DNA from 4 places in the Enterobacter sp. MGH 24 genome. Region 1 is predicted to be linked to each of the others. Evidence: predicted binding sites of a transcription regulator. Region 1 holds the regulator's gene; each other region holds the start of a gene.
What was found. The regulator PhoB, encoded in region 1, activates phosphate uptake and scavenging genes when phosphate is short. The targets are predictions, from matches to a motif close to CTGTCATAAAACTGNCNNAT.
Positions count from the first base shown of each region.

Region 1 (3,583 bases):
ATAACGTTTAAAGGCAAGGTGGGATCGTAAAACCAGAACAATATGCCAGCATGAAAATACGCGTTAGAATAATACGCTATTTATAAGAAAAACCCATGGCTAATCATGCGAACAAAAAACAGTCAGCCGTATATAATTCATCCGCGTTTCGCTTGACTGCAAAGCAAACGGGCCAGCGATGGCTGACCCGTGGAAAGGTAAAATGACACGCCTGCCGTCAGGCGATCTTTTTGGCAATTAATCGTTCCGGAATAACGAAACTGAAACGGGTTCCTTTACCCAACGTACTCTGAATATCGAGACGGCTTTCATGGTGATTCACCGCGTGTTTCACAATTGCCAGTCCCAGGCCGCTTCCGCCTGTCTGCCGGGATCGCGCTTTATCCACACGGTAAAAGCGCTCGGTCAGACGCGGAATATGCTCAGGCGCAATCCCCGGCCCGTTGTCTTCCACGCTAAACTCAGCACCCGTTGGGGCATGGTGCCAGCGCACCACGATATCCGTCCCTTCCGGCGTATGATTCACCGCGTTGTACACCAGGTTAGAAATGGCGCTTCGCAGTTCATCTTCGCTGCCCAGCACCTTCAGCGTATTGTCGACCTCAAAGGTCAGGTGATGCTTTTTGTGGCTTAACGTCTGCGCTTCACGCTCAACGACCCGCAGCATCATCGGGACATCAATGGTCTCATTTAGCGCAAGCGTTGGCGCCGCTTCAATCTTCGATAGCGTCAGCAGCTGCTTCACCAGCCCTTCCATCCGGTGCGTTTGCTCGCGCATGGTGTGCAGCGCTTTTTCACGCGGCGCGCCTTCAAGCGTTTGCTCCTGCATCATCTCCAGGTAGCCCTGAAGTACGGTCAACGGAGTACGCAGTTCGTGACTGACGTTGGCGAAGAAGTTGCGGCGCGCCCCTTCCAGCTGGTGCATCTGGGTAACATCGCGCGCCACCATCAGCCACTGCTTATCGCTGTAGGGCATCACGCGGATTTCCAGATGGCGACCATTGTTGAGCTTCAGATTATGCGGGCGGGTAAAATCACGCGTTTTCAGATACTGCGTGAACTCGGGATAGCGCAGAAGGTTAAGGATATTCTGACCATTGTCGTCGGGCCAGCGCAGGCCCAGCAGCTGTTGTGCAAGGCCGTTACACCAGAAGATCGTCCCTTCTTCGGTCGTCAGAATAACGGCATCCGGCAGCGACTCTGCACCGCTGCGAAAACGCTTAATCAGGCTTCCCAGCTCGCGGCGACGCTTTTTATTACGCATCTGCATCTGATGCAGACCGTACAGCAGCGGCTCCCAGCTGCCGCTTCCCGGCGGCGGCGTCATACTTCGGTCAACCCACAGCCACCAGGAGAGGCGCAGCAGGTTCCAGAAATGCCAGATTAGCAGCCCGGTGACCGACGCCAGCAGAAACCAAGGCAGGTGTCCAAGAAAGGCCCCCAGAAGGAAGGCCGGAATACAGCATAAGATCAGTTCAAAGACGAGCCTTTTCCATGACAGACGTTCCAGCACGCGTCACACTCCTGTCATTGTTCAGAAACGGGTAGAAAAACGATAACCCGTGCCGCGGACCGTCTGCACCATGCGATCGTGGCCGCTCAGTTCCAGTGCTTTTCGCAGGCGGCGAATATGTACGTCAACCGTCCGGTCTTCGACATACACGTTAGTTCCCCAGACGTTATTCAGCAACTGCTCGCGGCTGTATACGCGTTCCGGGTGGGTCATAAAGAAGTGCAGGAGTTTAAATTCGGTAGGCCCCATGTCGAGGGGATTTTCACCCGTCATCACGCGGTGTGAAGTGGGGTCAAGGCTCAGCCCCTGCATCTCAATCACCTCTTCCACCGCCATCGGCGAAATACGGCGCATCACGGCTTTAATGCGGGCAACCAGCTCTTTTGGGGAGAACGGCTTAGTAATGTAATCGTCCGCGCCGGTCTCCAGACCGCGCACGCGATCCTCTTCTTCTCCGCGCGCCGTCAGCATCACAACCGGGATGTCGCGGGTCAGCGCCTCGCGCTTCAGGTGTTTGATAAACTGCAGTCCGGAGCCGCCGGGCAACATCCAGTCCAGCAGAATCAGATCGGGCCAGGGTTCATTCAGCTGGTTCACTGCGCTGTCATAATCTTCCGCTTCAACCGGCTGGAAGCCGTTTTGCTCGAGCACGAAGCACACCATTTCACGAATTGGAGCTTCATCTTCTACGACCAGAATACGTCTCGCCATACTTTGCCCTGTCTTATCTTATTTAAGTTACAAGTTTGTAATTCGGCGCCATTATGCGTCAGATTTATGACAGATTTATGAAAAACAGTACCACGATAACGGGCAAACCGTTGTTTTATTACAGCGGTTATTTTCCCGTCTCTGAAGGTTTATAATCCCGCTTTCTCTTTTTTGCCACGGATCAGCTATGCGCATACTTCACACCTCGGACTGGCATCTGGGTCAAAATTTTTACAGCAAAAGCCGTGCGGCTGAACATGAAGCCTTCCTGAACTGGCTGCTGGAAACGGCCCGGACGCACGAGGTGGACGCAATTATTGTGGCGGGTGACATCTTTGATACCGGCTCGCCCCCCAGCTATGCGCGTGAACTGTATAACCGCTTCGTGGTGAATCTGCAGCAAACCGGCTGTCATCTGGTGATTGTCGCCGGCAACCATGATTCCGTCGCGACGCTCAATGAATCCCGCGACATCCTGGCATTTCTCAATACCACCGTGGTCGCCAGCGCCGGGCACGCCCCGCAGATCCTGAAAAAACGCGACGGTACGCCGGGGGCGGTACTGTGCCCCATTCCCTTTTTACGTCCACGAGACATCGTGCAAAGCCAGGCGGGGCTGTCGGGTGCCGAAAAGCAGCAACATTTATTACAGGCTATCACCGACTATTATCACCAGCAGCATGCCGAAGCCTGCGCCCTGCGCGGCGACCAGCCGATTCCGGTGATTGCGACCGGGCACCTCACCACCGTCGGGGCCAGTAAAAGTGACGCCGTGCGTGACATCTATATCGGTACGTTGGACGCTTTTCCGGCGCAGAACTTCCCGCCAGCCGACTACATTGCGCTCGGACATATCCACCGGGCGCAGATCGTCGGCGGCAGCGAGCACATCCGCTACTGCGGCTCGCCTCTTTCGCTCAGCTTCGATGAAACGGGTAAAGCAAAATCCGTGCATCTGGTGAGCTTCTCCGAGGGCAAACTCCGCGCCGTCGAGACGCTGGAGGTGCCCGTCACCCAGCCGCTGGCGGTGCTGAAGGGCGATCTTGACGCCATTACCGCCCAGCTTGAGCAGTGGCGCGGAGCAGCGCTTAACCCGCCCGTCTGGCTGGATATCGAAATCACCACCGATGACTACCTGCACGATATGCAGCGTAAAATTCAGGCGCTGACGGAAGATTTGCCCGTCGAAGTCTTACTGGTACGCCGCAGCCGCGAGCAGCGCGAGAAAATTCTGTTAAGCGCTCAACGCGAAACGCTCAGTGAGCTTCGGGTTGAAGAGGTGTTTGAACGCAGGCTCTCGCAGGAGGAAATTGACGACGCGAAGCGCGCAAGGCTCAGCGAACTGTTCAGCCATACCCT
Region 1 covers NZ_KI535657.1:2,435,937-2,439,519, reverse strand. Annotated here, with positions in the region: gene phoR (phosphate regulon sensor histidine kinase PhoR) at 218-1,513, opposite strand; gene phoB (phosphate response regulator transcription factor PhoB) at 1,535-2,224, opposite strand; gene sbcD (exonuclease subunit SbcD) at 2,412-3,583, shown strand, end outside.

Region 2 (3,583 bases), 1.0 Mb from region 1:
GCACCCACAAACGGAATGGCAGAAAGAACGTTACCGACCGGTTCCTGGAAGTATGTGGCGAACAGCGGAGCAAAGATGAACAGGCCCCACATGCCGTAAACGATACTCGGAATGGCCGCCAGCAGTTCGATGGCGATCCCTAGCGGACGACGCAGCCAGCCCGGCGCCAGCTCCGTCAGGAACAGGGCAATACCAAAGCTCACCGGAACCGCAATCAGCAGGGCGATGAACGAGGTCACCAGCGTGCCGTAAATCGGCACCAGGGCACCGTAGATGTCGTTCGGCGCGTCCCACTCTTTGGTCCACAGGAAGGAGAAACCGAATTTCTGGATGCTCGGCCATGAGGAGAAAATCAGAGACACGATAATGCCGCCCAGCAGCAATAGCACAATCAGCGCAGCCAGTTTTACCAGCGCGCTGAAAATCATGTCACCTTTTTTACCCGGAGGGTTAAATGCAGGCTTGGTTGCAGCCATAAATTACTCTTCTGTTTGAGACGTTTTTACGAATATGCCCGGTGGCGCTGACGCTTACCGGGCCTACAGCTTAAACCGTAGGGCGGGTAAGCGCAGCGCCACCCGCCATCTTCGTTAAATATATCCTGTTAGTACAGCGCTTTACCGCTGCTGTCTTTCACGTTGGTTTTCCATGCAGCGCGAATCTGCTCAACCACGTTGTCCGGCAGGGTAGCGTAATCCAGGGCGTTAGCCTGTTTGCCGCCGTTTTTGTACGCCCAGTCGAAGAACTTCAGCACTTCGGCGCCCTGCTCAGGTTTCTTCTGCTCTTTGTGAACCAGGATGAAGGTGGTAGAGGTGATTGGCCATGCACCTTCGCCTTTCTGGTTAGTCAGATCCTGCGCGAAGGATTTGCTCCAGTCAGCGCCTTTCGCGGCGTTAGCAAAGTTCTCTTCGGTCGGGCTAACCGGTTTGCCGTCGGCTGAAACCAGTTTGGTGTAGGACAGGTTGTTCTGCTTAGCGTACGCATACTCTACGTAACCAATTGAGCCAGGCAGACGCTGTACGAACGCGGCGATACCGTCGTTACCTTTACCGCCCAGACCGGTTGGCCAGTTAACGGTAGAGCCGGAGCCGACTTTAGACTTCCACTCTTCGTTCACTTTTGCCAGGTAGCTGGTGAACACGAAAGAGGTACCGGAACCATCCGCACGGCGAACCACGGCGATGTTCTGAGAAGGCAGCTTCAGGCCTGGGTTGAGTTTAGCGATCGCTTCGTCATCCCATTTTTTGATTTTGCCCAGGTAGATGTCACCCAGGGTTTTGCCGTCCAGCACCAGCTCACCCGACTTCACGCCCGGCAGGTTGATGGCCAGAACCACGCCACCGATCACGGTCGGGAACTGGAACAGGCCTTCCTGAGCCAGTTTGTCATCAGACAGCGGAGCGTCTGATGCGCCGAAATCAACCGTGTTCGCGGTAATTTGTTTAACGCCACCGGAGGAGCCGATACCCTGATAGTTAACCTTGTTACCGGTTTCTTTCTGGTAGGTATCCGCCCATTTGGCATACACCGGCGCAGGGAAGGTTGCACCAGCGCCAGTCAGGCTTGCTTCTGCAAATACAGAGAACGCGCTCAGAGATAAGGTCGCGGCGACAACAGTTGCGACAGTGGTACGCATAACTTTCATAATGTCTCCTGCAAGGATTTCGTAAATCATTGTTTAAGTGGCTACGATGAGCAAAATAGGACAAACAGGTGACAGATAAATGTACGAATTATGACAGTTTTATGACAATGAAAATTTCACTTAAAAATATGCAAAATAATCATTAATTTTCATAGCGTTAGCCACTTTTATGACAAGGCGTTTTCAGAAATATTTTCTTTATGTGACACTGAAAAAAGTAGCTGAAGATGACAGATTGTCATTATTAAAAACGAGAAAGGATTGATTAAAAACAAACCGGGCGGGATAAAAAAGCTCCACCCGAAGGTGGAGCCTGAAGGGATTATTCTACGGTAACCGATTTTGCCAGGTTACGCGGCTGGTCAACGTCGGTGCCTTTGATCAGCGCAACATGATAGGCCAGCAGCTGCAGCGGAACGGTGTAGAAGATCGGTGCAATCACCTCTTCAACGTGCGGCATCTCGATGATGTGCATGTTGTCATTGCTGACAAAACCGGCATCTTGATCGGCGAAGACGTACAGTACGCCGCCGCGGGCGCGCACTTCTTCGATGTTAGATTTCAGTTTTTCCAGCAGTTCGTTGTTCGGTGCCACAACGATGACCGGCATATCCGCGTCAATCAGCGCCAGCGGGCCGTGCTTCAGCTCGCCTGCCGCATAGGCTTCTGCGTGAATGTAGGAAATCTCTTTCAGCTTCAACGCGCCTTCCAGCGCAATCGGATACTGATCGCCACGGCCCAGGAACAGGGCGTGATGTTTGTCAGAGAAATCTTCCGCCAGCGCTTCAATGCGTTTGTCCTGAGACAGCATCTGCTCAATACGGCTCGGCAGTGCCTGCAGGCCATGAACGATGTCATGCTCAACGGAAGCATCTTCGCCTTTCAGACGCGCCAGCTTCGCCACCAGCATCAGCAGTACGGTCAGCTGAGTAGTAAACGCTTTGGTGGAGGCCACGCCGATTTCGGTACCCGCTTTGGTCATCAGCGCCAGATCGGACTCACGCACCAGCGAGGAGCCAGGAACGTTACAGATGGCCAGCGAGCCCAGGTAACCCAGCTCTTTTGAGAGACGCAGCGCGGCCAGCGTATCCGCCGTTTCGCCGGACTGGGAAAGGGTGATCATCAGGCTGTTACGACGCACCGCAGATTTGCGATAGCGGAATTCAGACGCGATTTCCACATCGCACGGCACACCCGCCAGGGATTCAAACCAGTAGCGAGAAACCATACCGGAATTATAGGAAGTGCCGCAGGCCACGATCTGAATATGCTCAACTTTACCGAGCAGTTCGTTCGCGTTTGCGCCCAGCTCGCTCAGGTCCACTTCACCGTGGCTGATGCGCCCGGTGAGGGTGTTTTTGATGGCGTTTGGCTGCTCGTAAATCTCTTTCTGCATGTAGTGACGGTAAGCGCCTTTGTCGCCCGCGTCGTACTGCAGATTCGATTCGATCTCCTGACGTTTCACCTGCTCGCCTTTGGTATCGAATACGGTCACGCTGCGGCGAGTCACTTCCGCGATATCCCCCTCTTCGAGGAAGATAAAGCGACGGGTAACCGGCAGGAGCGCCAGCTGGTCAGAAGCGATGAAGTTTTCGCCCATGCCCAGACCGATAACCATCGGGCTACCGGAACGCGCGGCCAGCAGCGTGGACGGGTCGCGGGAATCCATGATCACCGTACCGTACGCACCGCGCAACTGAGGGATAGCACGCAGCACCGCATCACGCAGCGTGCCGCCCTGCTCCAGCTCCCAGTGCACCAGGTGAGCAATCACTTCGGTGTCAGTTTCAGAGACGAAGGTGTAGCCGCGCGCTTTCAGTTCTTCGCGCAGCGGTTCGTGGTTTTCGATAATGCCGTTGTGCACGACCACGATGTGTTCAGACACATGCGGGTGCGCGTTACCTTCAGACGGTTCGCCGTGCGTCGCCCAGCGGGTGT
Region 2 covers NZ_KI535657.1:1,399,269-1,402,851, reverse strand. Annotated here, with positions in the region: gene pstC (phosphate ABC transporter permease PstC) at 1-476, opposite strand, end outside; gene pstS (phosphate ABC transporter substrate-binding protein PstS) at 605-1,645, opposite strand; gene glmS (glutamine--fructose-6-phosphate transaminase (isomerizing)) at 1,968-3,583, opposite strand, start outside.
Region 2: the regulator PhoB is predicted to act here: its motif matches at 1,734-1,753, upstream of pstS (phosphate ABC transporter substrate-binding protein PstS).

Region 3 (3,583 bases), 1.8 Mb from region 1:
GCCAGGCCGGGATCGCCATGCCGCAGGTGGCGATTTATCATGCCCCGGACATCAACGCTTTCGCCACGGGCGCCCGTCGTGATGCGTCACTGGTTGCCGTCAGCACCGGGTTGCTGCAGAACATGAGCCGTGACGAAGCCGAAGCGGTTATTGCCCATGAAATCAGCCATATCGCCAACGGTGACATGGTGACCATGACCCTGATTCAGGGTGTGGTGAACACCTTCGTGATCTTCATCTCCCGTATTCTGGCGCAGATTGCGGCAGGCTTTATGGGCGGCAACCGAGACGAAGGTGAAGAGAGCAACGGCAACCCGCTGATCTACTTTGCCGTTTCGATGGTTCTGGAACTGGTATTCGGTATTCTGGCCAGCATCATCACCATGTGGTTCTCCCGCCACCGTGAATTCCACGCGGATGCTGGCTCGGCGAAACTGGTTGGTCGTGAGAAGATGATTGCTGCGCTGCAGCGTCTGAAAACCAGCTACGAGCCGCAGGAAGCGAACAGCATGATGGCCTTCTGCATTAACGGTAAATCCAAATCGCTGAGCGAGCTGTTTATGTCTCACCCGCCGCTGGATAAACGTATCGAAGCGCTGCGCAGTGGGGAATACCTGAAGTAACGCAAAGAACCTTAGTAAGCCGGGCAGGAGAACACTCCGCCCGGCTTTTTTTATGCCTGAGCTTTGGGCTGGGTCACCCGCAGGCCGCTGACGACCGCCGCGAGGGAGGCAAGGGCTCCCGCGGTGAGAAGCGCAACATGGTTGCCGTTTTGTCCGGCGAGGTTAAACATCAGGGCAACCAGTGCAGCACCGGTGCTTTGACCCAGAAGGCGCGCGGTCCCCAGCATGCCGCTGGCACCTCCGCTGCGATGACGCGGCGCGGAGGTGATGATGGTGTGGTTGTTAGGGGACTGGAACAGGCCAAAACCTGCGCCGCACAGAATCATGCGCCAGATGATGTCCAGATCGGTTGGCGATGACGGTAGCAGAGCCAGCGCAAATAGGCCTGTTGCCATCACCGCCAGCCCCAACGCTCCCAATAAACCGGCATGGACGCGTTCAATCAGATAGCCTGCCAACGGTGCCATTACCATTGTTGCCAGCGGCCAGGGGGTTAACAGCAGGCCAGTCTCCACTTCTGAACGGCCTATCACGCTCTGCAGAAAGAAGGGCAGAGAAACCAGGGCCAGCATCTGTGCGCAAAATGAGCAGACTGACGTGCACATGGAGAGGGAAAAGAGGGGAATACGCAGCAGATCGACCGGCAGTAAAGGCACCGGGAGAGTGAGCTGGCGGCGAACAAAGAAAAAGCCGATCGCCAGCAGGGCGATAATCTCCGCGCCGGTAAGCATCAGAGACTGCCCTTGTGCAAAGCCGCTCAGCGCCGTAATCAGCAGGCCAAAAGTCAGGGCATTCATCACCGCACTCGCCACGTCGAAGCGCGGCATAGTGCTTTTGGGACCGTTAGCGGGGAGAAAGCGCAGGGCGAAGAATATAGCGACGATACCGAGCGGCACGTTAATGGCGAACAGCCATTGCCATGACGCAACGGAAAGGATCGCTGCTGCAATGGTGGGTCCCGCGGCGGAAGAGACGGCGACAATAAACGAGTTTATCCCCATGCCGCGCCCCAGATGACGCTGCGGATAAATTAAGCGGATCAACGCCGTGTTTACGCTCATCAGTGCCGCGCCGCCAAAACCCTGCGCAATGCGGGCGAGCGTCAGGGTATGCAGTGAATCTGAAAGGGCGCATAACAAGGACGTGAAGGTGAAAACCACCAGACCGCACTGATACACGCGACGGTAACCGAACATATCGCCCAGGAAAGAGAACGAGAGCAGGGAAACCACAATCGCTATCTGATAGGCGTTAACAATCCATATTGAACTGGCGGGAGAGGCGTGCAGATCGCTGGCGATGGTTGGCAGAGCAACGTTCGCGATTGCGCCGTCAAGGACGGCCATTGAGATGCCGATAATGATGGTCGCTATAGCGCCATACCGCTGGGGTAACGGCAGGCCATCGGAAAGGGTCTTTTCCATTAGGATTTAAAAAGCTCAGCGTGAAATTATTCTCAGGGTAACTATTTTAGCATTGTTACAGCCGCGATATGTCGCAGATTTGTCACGAAGTAAACGCGGATTGATTGCAGGTGACATGACGGGAACTTATAATAAAAACCGGTTCTGATTTTTATAAAACACTCTCTATGAGGTGGTAAATGGCTATTGCGGATTTGGATAAACAGCCAGATTCTGTTTCTTCCGTGCTGAAGGTGTTTGGCATCTTACAGGCGCTGGGAGAAGAGCGTGAAATAGGTATTACAGAGTTGTCGCAGCGCGTGATGATGTCAAAAAGCACCGTTTATCGTTTTTTGCAAACCATGAAGTCGCTGGGCTACGTTGCCCAGGAAGGCGAATCTGAAAAATACTCTCTGACGCTGAAGTTGTTTGAGCTGGGTGCCCGCGCGCTACAAAATGTTGACCTGATCCGCAGCGCCGATATTCAGATGCGTGAAATCTCCCGACTGACCAAAGAGACCATCCATCTCGGTGCACTGGATGAGGACAGCATTGTTTACATCCATAAAATCGACTCCATGTACAATCTGCGCATGTATTCGCGCATTGGGCGTCGCAACCCCCTCTACAGTACCGCGATTGGTAAGGTTTTGCTGGCGTGGCGCGATCGTGAGGAAGTGAAGCAGATCCTCGAAGGCGTGGAATACAAGCAAAGTACTGCACGAACCATTACCAGCACTGACGCGCTGCTAACGGTGCTCGACCACGTTCGCGAGCAAGGGTATGGCGAAGATAACGAAGAGCAGGAAGAGGGGCTGCGCTGTATCGGCGTTCCGGTGTTTGACCGCTTTGGCGTCGTGATTGCGGGTTTAAGTATCTCCTTCCCAACCTTGCGCTTCTCCGAAGAGCGTCTGCATGAGTATGTAGCTATTCTGCACACTGCCGCACGCAAGATTTCTGAACAGATGGGCTATCACGACTACCCGTTCTAATCTCTGCTTGCATAAAAAACGCCGCAACAGATGCGGCGTTTTTGTCAGTGTCATTTACCCGGCTGATTAGCCATTATCAATCACGACGGATGTTTTACGCAGTACGGGGCAGTTCGTTAAACCAATAAACCCGCTGTCAGAATGCAGGTATTGCGCACTGCTCAATCCTTGTGCGGTTACATATTTACACTTAATGCCTAACCCAGCTGCGTTCTCGGTGCTTCCCACAAGCACACCATAACCCGTCAGCAGAAGGCCAATCCAGAGGATAGCCAGTGCAATAATTGTTCGAATGATTAAGCGCATCATTACCTCTTTTATCGTTGTTATCATAATGCTAGCGTAAACGGTTTACGCGATGAGACAAGTGCAGGATTCTGAAAAAGCGCGATGGAGGCACAGTTAGTCCTTGTTTAAGATAAGCGTGATAACCTCATTGCATCAGGTCTTTAGACGGAGTGTGGAGTGAAAAAAATACGCTGGGTAATTCTGATTATCGTGCTGATAGCGTGCGTGGTGTTATGGACGCAGACGATCAATGTGATGTGCGATCAGGATGTACAGT
Region 3 covers NZ_KI535657.1:4,209,462-4,213,044, reverse strand. Annotated here, with positions in the region: gene htpX (protease HtpX) at 1-623, shown strand, start outside; gene L370_RS02300 (MFS transporter) at 674-2,047, opposite strand; gene kdgR (DNA-binding transcriptional regulator KdgR) at 2,227-3,018, shown strand; gene L370_RS02310 (YobH family protein) at 3,085-3,324, opposite strand; gene mgrB (PhoP/PhoQ regulatory lipoprotein MgrB) at 3,484-3,583, shown strand, end outside.
Region 3: the regulator PhoB is predicted to act here: its motif matches at 2,116-2,135, upstream of kdgR (DNA-binding transcriptional regulator KdgR).

Region 4 (3,583 bases), 2.2 Mb from region 1:
TGCGCGCCAATCAGGTGATACGGGTGCTCCGGCGGCAGCGTATCGCGGCACGCTTCGTCCACCAGATCCAGCGAGCCCGACGAGAAGTGCAGGGCGCTCTGGCCCCGTGTGATAATGGCGCAGCGCAGCCCCTGCTTCGTGAGCTTGATGCCGCAAAGCAGGCCTGCCAGCCCGCCGCCGACGATGACGGTATCAAATTTCATCGCGTTGCTCCTTCTCAAGACCGCAAAGCCCCTGGTAGACCCAGCGGGTAAATTCGCTTTCGCGCAGGGCATCGCCCCAGGCGACAGGCTGAATGCCTTTCCAGCGCTCGTTTAAAAACGCGCTGAGCTGATCGAGCGACTGGGTGGCGGTGGTGGTGTGAAAACGCTGCAGCAGTCCGGCGGCACGACAGGCGCACAGCTCGCCCTGACAGGTCCCCATTCCGACGCGGGTACGGCGGCGAAGATCGAGCAGGCTTGTGACCGTCAGGCTCTCCACCGCGTACTGCACCTCACCGGCGGTGACGGCTTCGCACTCGCATACCAGGCTGCGGCTCAATCTTCCTTCACCGAGCCACTGCGGCGTTCTGTCGCCGTGGCGGTAAATAGCGGACCCGCGCAGCGGCGCGGGCAGGGAGATAATTTTTTGCAGCGTTTTTTCGGTGGACTGACGCGAGCCGGGCAGGGCTTGCTCTGCCGTCACGCACCGTTCGGTATTGCCCAGCTTGCGGCAGACGGCATCGGTCGCCCACTCGGCCATCAGGCGGTAGGTCATCAGCTTGCCGCCGGTGATGGTGATAAACCCGTCCATGCCGTCGCGCGCGGCGTGATCGAGCAGCACGATGCCCCGGCTGACGTTACGCCCGCTCGGGTCGTTGTCGCTGGCGACCAGCGGACGCACGCCCGCGTAGGCGCGCAGAATACGCGTCTGGGCCATCACCGGGGCCAGTTTTTCCCCTTCGCGCAGCAGGATGTCCACCTCTTCGGCGGTTACGCGGTTGTAGTCAATCTCGCTGTAGTCGACGTGGGTTGAGGTGGTACCGATTAACGAAATGGTGTCGCCCGGGACGAGGATATCGGCATCAGACGGTTTGCGGCAGCGGTTGATCACGTGGTTATTGATGCGGTGGTCGAGGATCAGCAGCGAGCCTTTTGCCGGGAACATGCGCACCGACAGGTCCGCGTATTCCGCGATGCGCTGCCCCCAGATCCCCGCCGCGTTGACCACCACGGCGGCATACAGCTCGCTGTGTTCGTTATGTCGTGTATCAAGGATTCGCACGCCGCATATGCGATGACCTTCGCGGATAAGCCCGGTCACTTCGTGCCCGGTCAGGATGTGCGCGCCATGTTCGCGGGCGTCCAGCATATTGGCGGCGGTCAGGCGGAAGGGATCAACGGTGCCGTCAGGCACCTTCACCGCGCCGATCAGCGCCGGGTTGACCGACGGTTCCAGCCGCCGCGCCAGCGCCGGGTCCATGGCCTCAGCCTGAATGCCCGCTGTATTGCAGGCGGTAATAAAGGTCTCCTGAAAGGCGAGGTCATCTTCGGGAAGGGTAATAAAGAGGCCGTCGGTCGGCTCAATGCAGTGGCGGGCGATACGCTTGAGGATCTGGTTTTCAGCAATACATTCGCGCGCGGATTCACCGTCGGTAACCGCATACCGCGCGCCGCTGTGCAGCAGGCCATGGTTACGCCCGGTTGCGCCCGTGGCGATATCGTGACGCTCCAGCAGCGTGACGCTTAAGCCGCGAAGGGCGCAATCGCGTGCGATCCCGGCGCCGGTTGCGCCACCGCCAATGATTATCACATCGCTGTAGCGAGGATCGTGAATGGTCATTGTTTACCCTCTATGTTCGTTTTTTTATCATTTAGCCATATCAATCGTGTGGTTTGTTTGATTTCGAACATAAACGCGCGAAATTCGAAAGTGAAACGTGATTTCATGCGCTTTTTTGCGCATTCTGTCATATTTCTGTAACAATCTGTGCGTTGATTCACAGTAACAATCACCGTGATTTCTTAACATCCCCGCCTCTGGAATTCAGGTGCGAGCCACCTGCTCATTCAATTCAAGGCCACGGAGGCTGTTATGCTCAGTATCTTCAAACCTGCGCCGCATCGGGCGCGTCTGCCAGAGGCAGAAATTGATCCGCTATACCGCCGTCTGCGCTGGCAAATCTTCCTGGGGATCTTCTTCGGGTACGCGGCGTACTACCTTGTACGTAAAAACTTCGCGCTCGCCATGCCGTATCTGGTGGAGCAGGGCTTCTCCCGCGGCGATCTGGGGTTCGCGCTGTCGGGGATCTCAATCGCCTACGGTTTTTCCAAATTCATTATGGGTTCGGTGTCGGATCGCTCGAATCCGCGCGTGTTTCTGCCCGCCGGTCTGATTCTGGCCGCGGCGGTGATGCTGTTCATGGGCTTTGTGCCGTGGGCGACGTCCAGTATTGCGATTATGTTCGTGCTGCTGTTCCTCTGCGGCTGGTTCCAGGGGATGGGGTGGCCGCCTTGTGGGCGCACCATGGTGCACTGGTGGTCGCAGAAGGAACGCGGCGGCATCGTGTCGGTGTGGAACTGTGCGCATAACGTGGGTGGCGGTATTCCGCCGCTGCTGTTCCTGCTGGGGATGGCCTGGTTCAACGACTGGCACGCTGCGCTCTATATGCCTGCCTTTGGCGCCATCGTCGTGGCGATTTTCGCTTTTGCGCTGATGCGTGACACGCCTCAGTCCTGCGGCCTGCCGCCGATTGAAGAGTACAAAAACGACTATCCGGACGATTACAGCAAGGAGCACGAAGAAGAGCTGACCGCAAAACAGATCTTCATGAAGTACGTCCTGCCGAACAAGCTGCTGTGGTACATCGCGGTGGCGAACGTGTTCGTTTACCTGCTGCGCTACGGCATCCTCGACTGGTCCCCGACCTACCTGAAAGAGGTGAAGCACTTCGCGCTGGATAAATCCTCGTGGGCCTATTTCCTGTATGAATATGCCGGGATCCCGGGCACGCTGCTTTGCGGCTGGATGTCGGACAAGGTGTTTAAAGGCAACCGCGGCGCGACGGGCGTGTTCTTTATGACCCTGGTCACCATCGCGACCGTCGTTTACTGGCTCAACCCGCCGGGCAACCCGTCAGTAGATATGGCCTGCATGATCGTCATCGGCTTCCTGATTTATGGTCCGGTAATGCTGATCGGTCTGCACGCGCTGGAGCTGGCACCGAAAAAAGCGGCAGGCACGGCGGCAGGCTTTACCGGTCTGTTCGGCTATCTGGGCGGTTCGGTCGCGGCAAGCGCCATCGTGGGCTACACCGTTGACTTCTTCGGCTGGGACGGCGGCTTTATGGTGATGATCGGCGGTAGCGTGCTGGCGGTACTGCTGCTGATTGTTGTGATGATCGGTGAGAAACGTCACCACGCGGAAGTGCAGGCGCGTCGTCAATAAGGAGCAATGCCATGAAATTATCTTACGTAACAGCCGGCCTGCTGCTGGCGGGCCTGATGACAGGCTCGGCGCTGGCGGCAGATAAAATCGTTATCGCCCACCGCGGCGCCAGCGGCTATCTGCCGGAGCATACCCTGCCGGCGAAAGCGATGGCCTA
Region 4 covers NZ_KI535657.1:4,630,065-4,633,647, reverse strand. Annotated here, with positions in the region: gene glpB (glycerol-3-phosphate dehydrogenase subunit GlpB) at 1-203, opposite strand, end outside; gene glpA (anaerobic glycerol-3-phosphate dehydrogenase subunit A) at 193-1,821, opposite strand; gene glpT (glycerol-3-phosphate transporter) at 2,074-3,426, shown strand; gene glpQ (glycerophosphodiester phosphodiesterase) at 3,438-3,583, shown strand, end outside.
Region 4: the regulator PhoB is predicted to act here: its motif matches at 1,946-1,965, upstream of glpT (glycerol-3-phosphate transporter).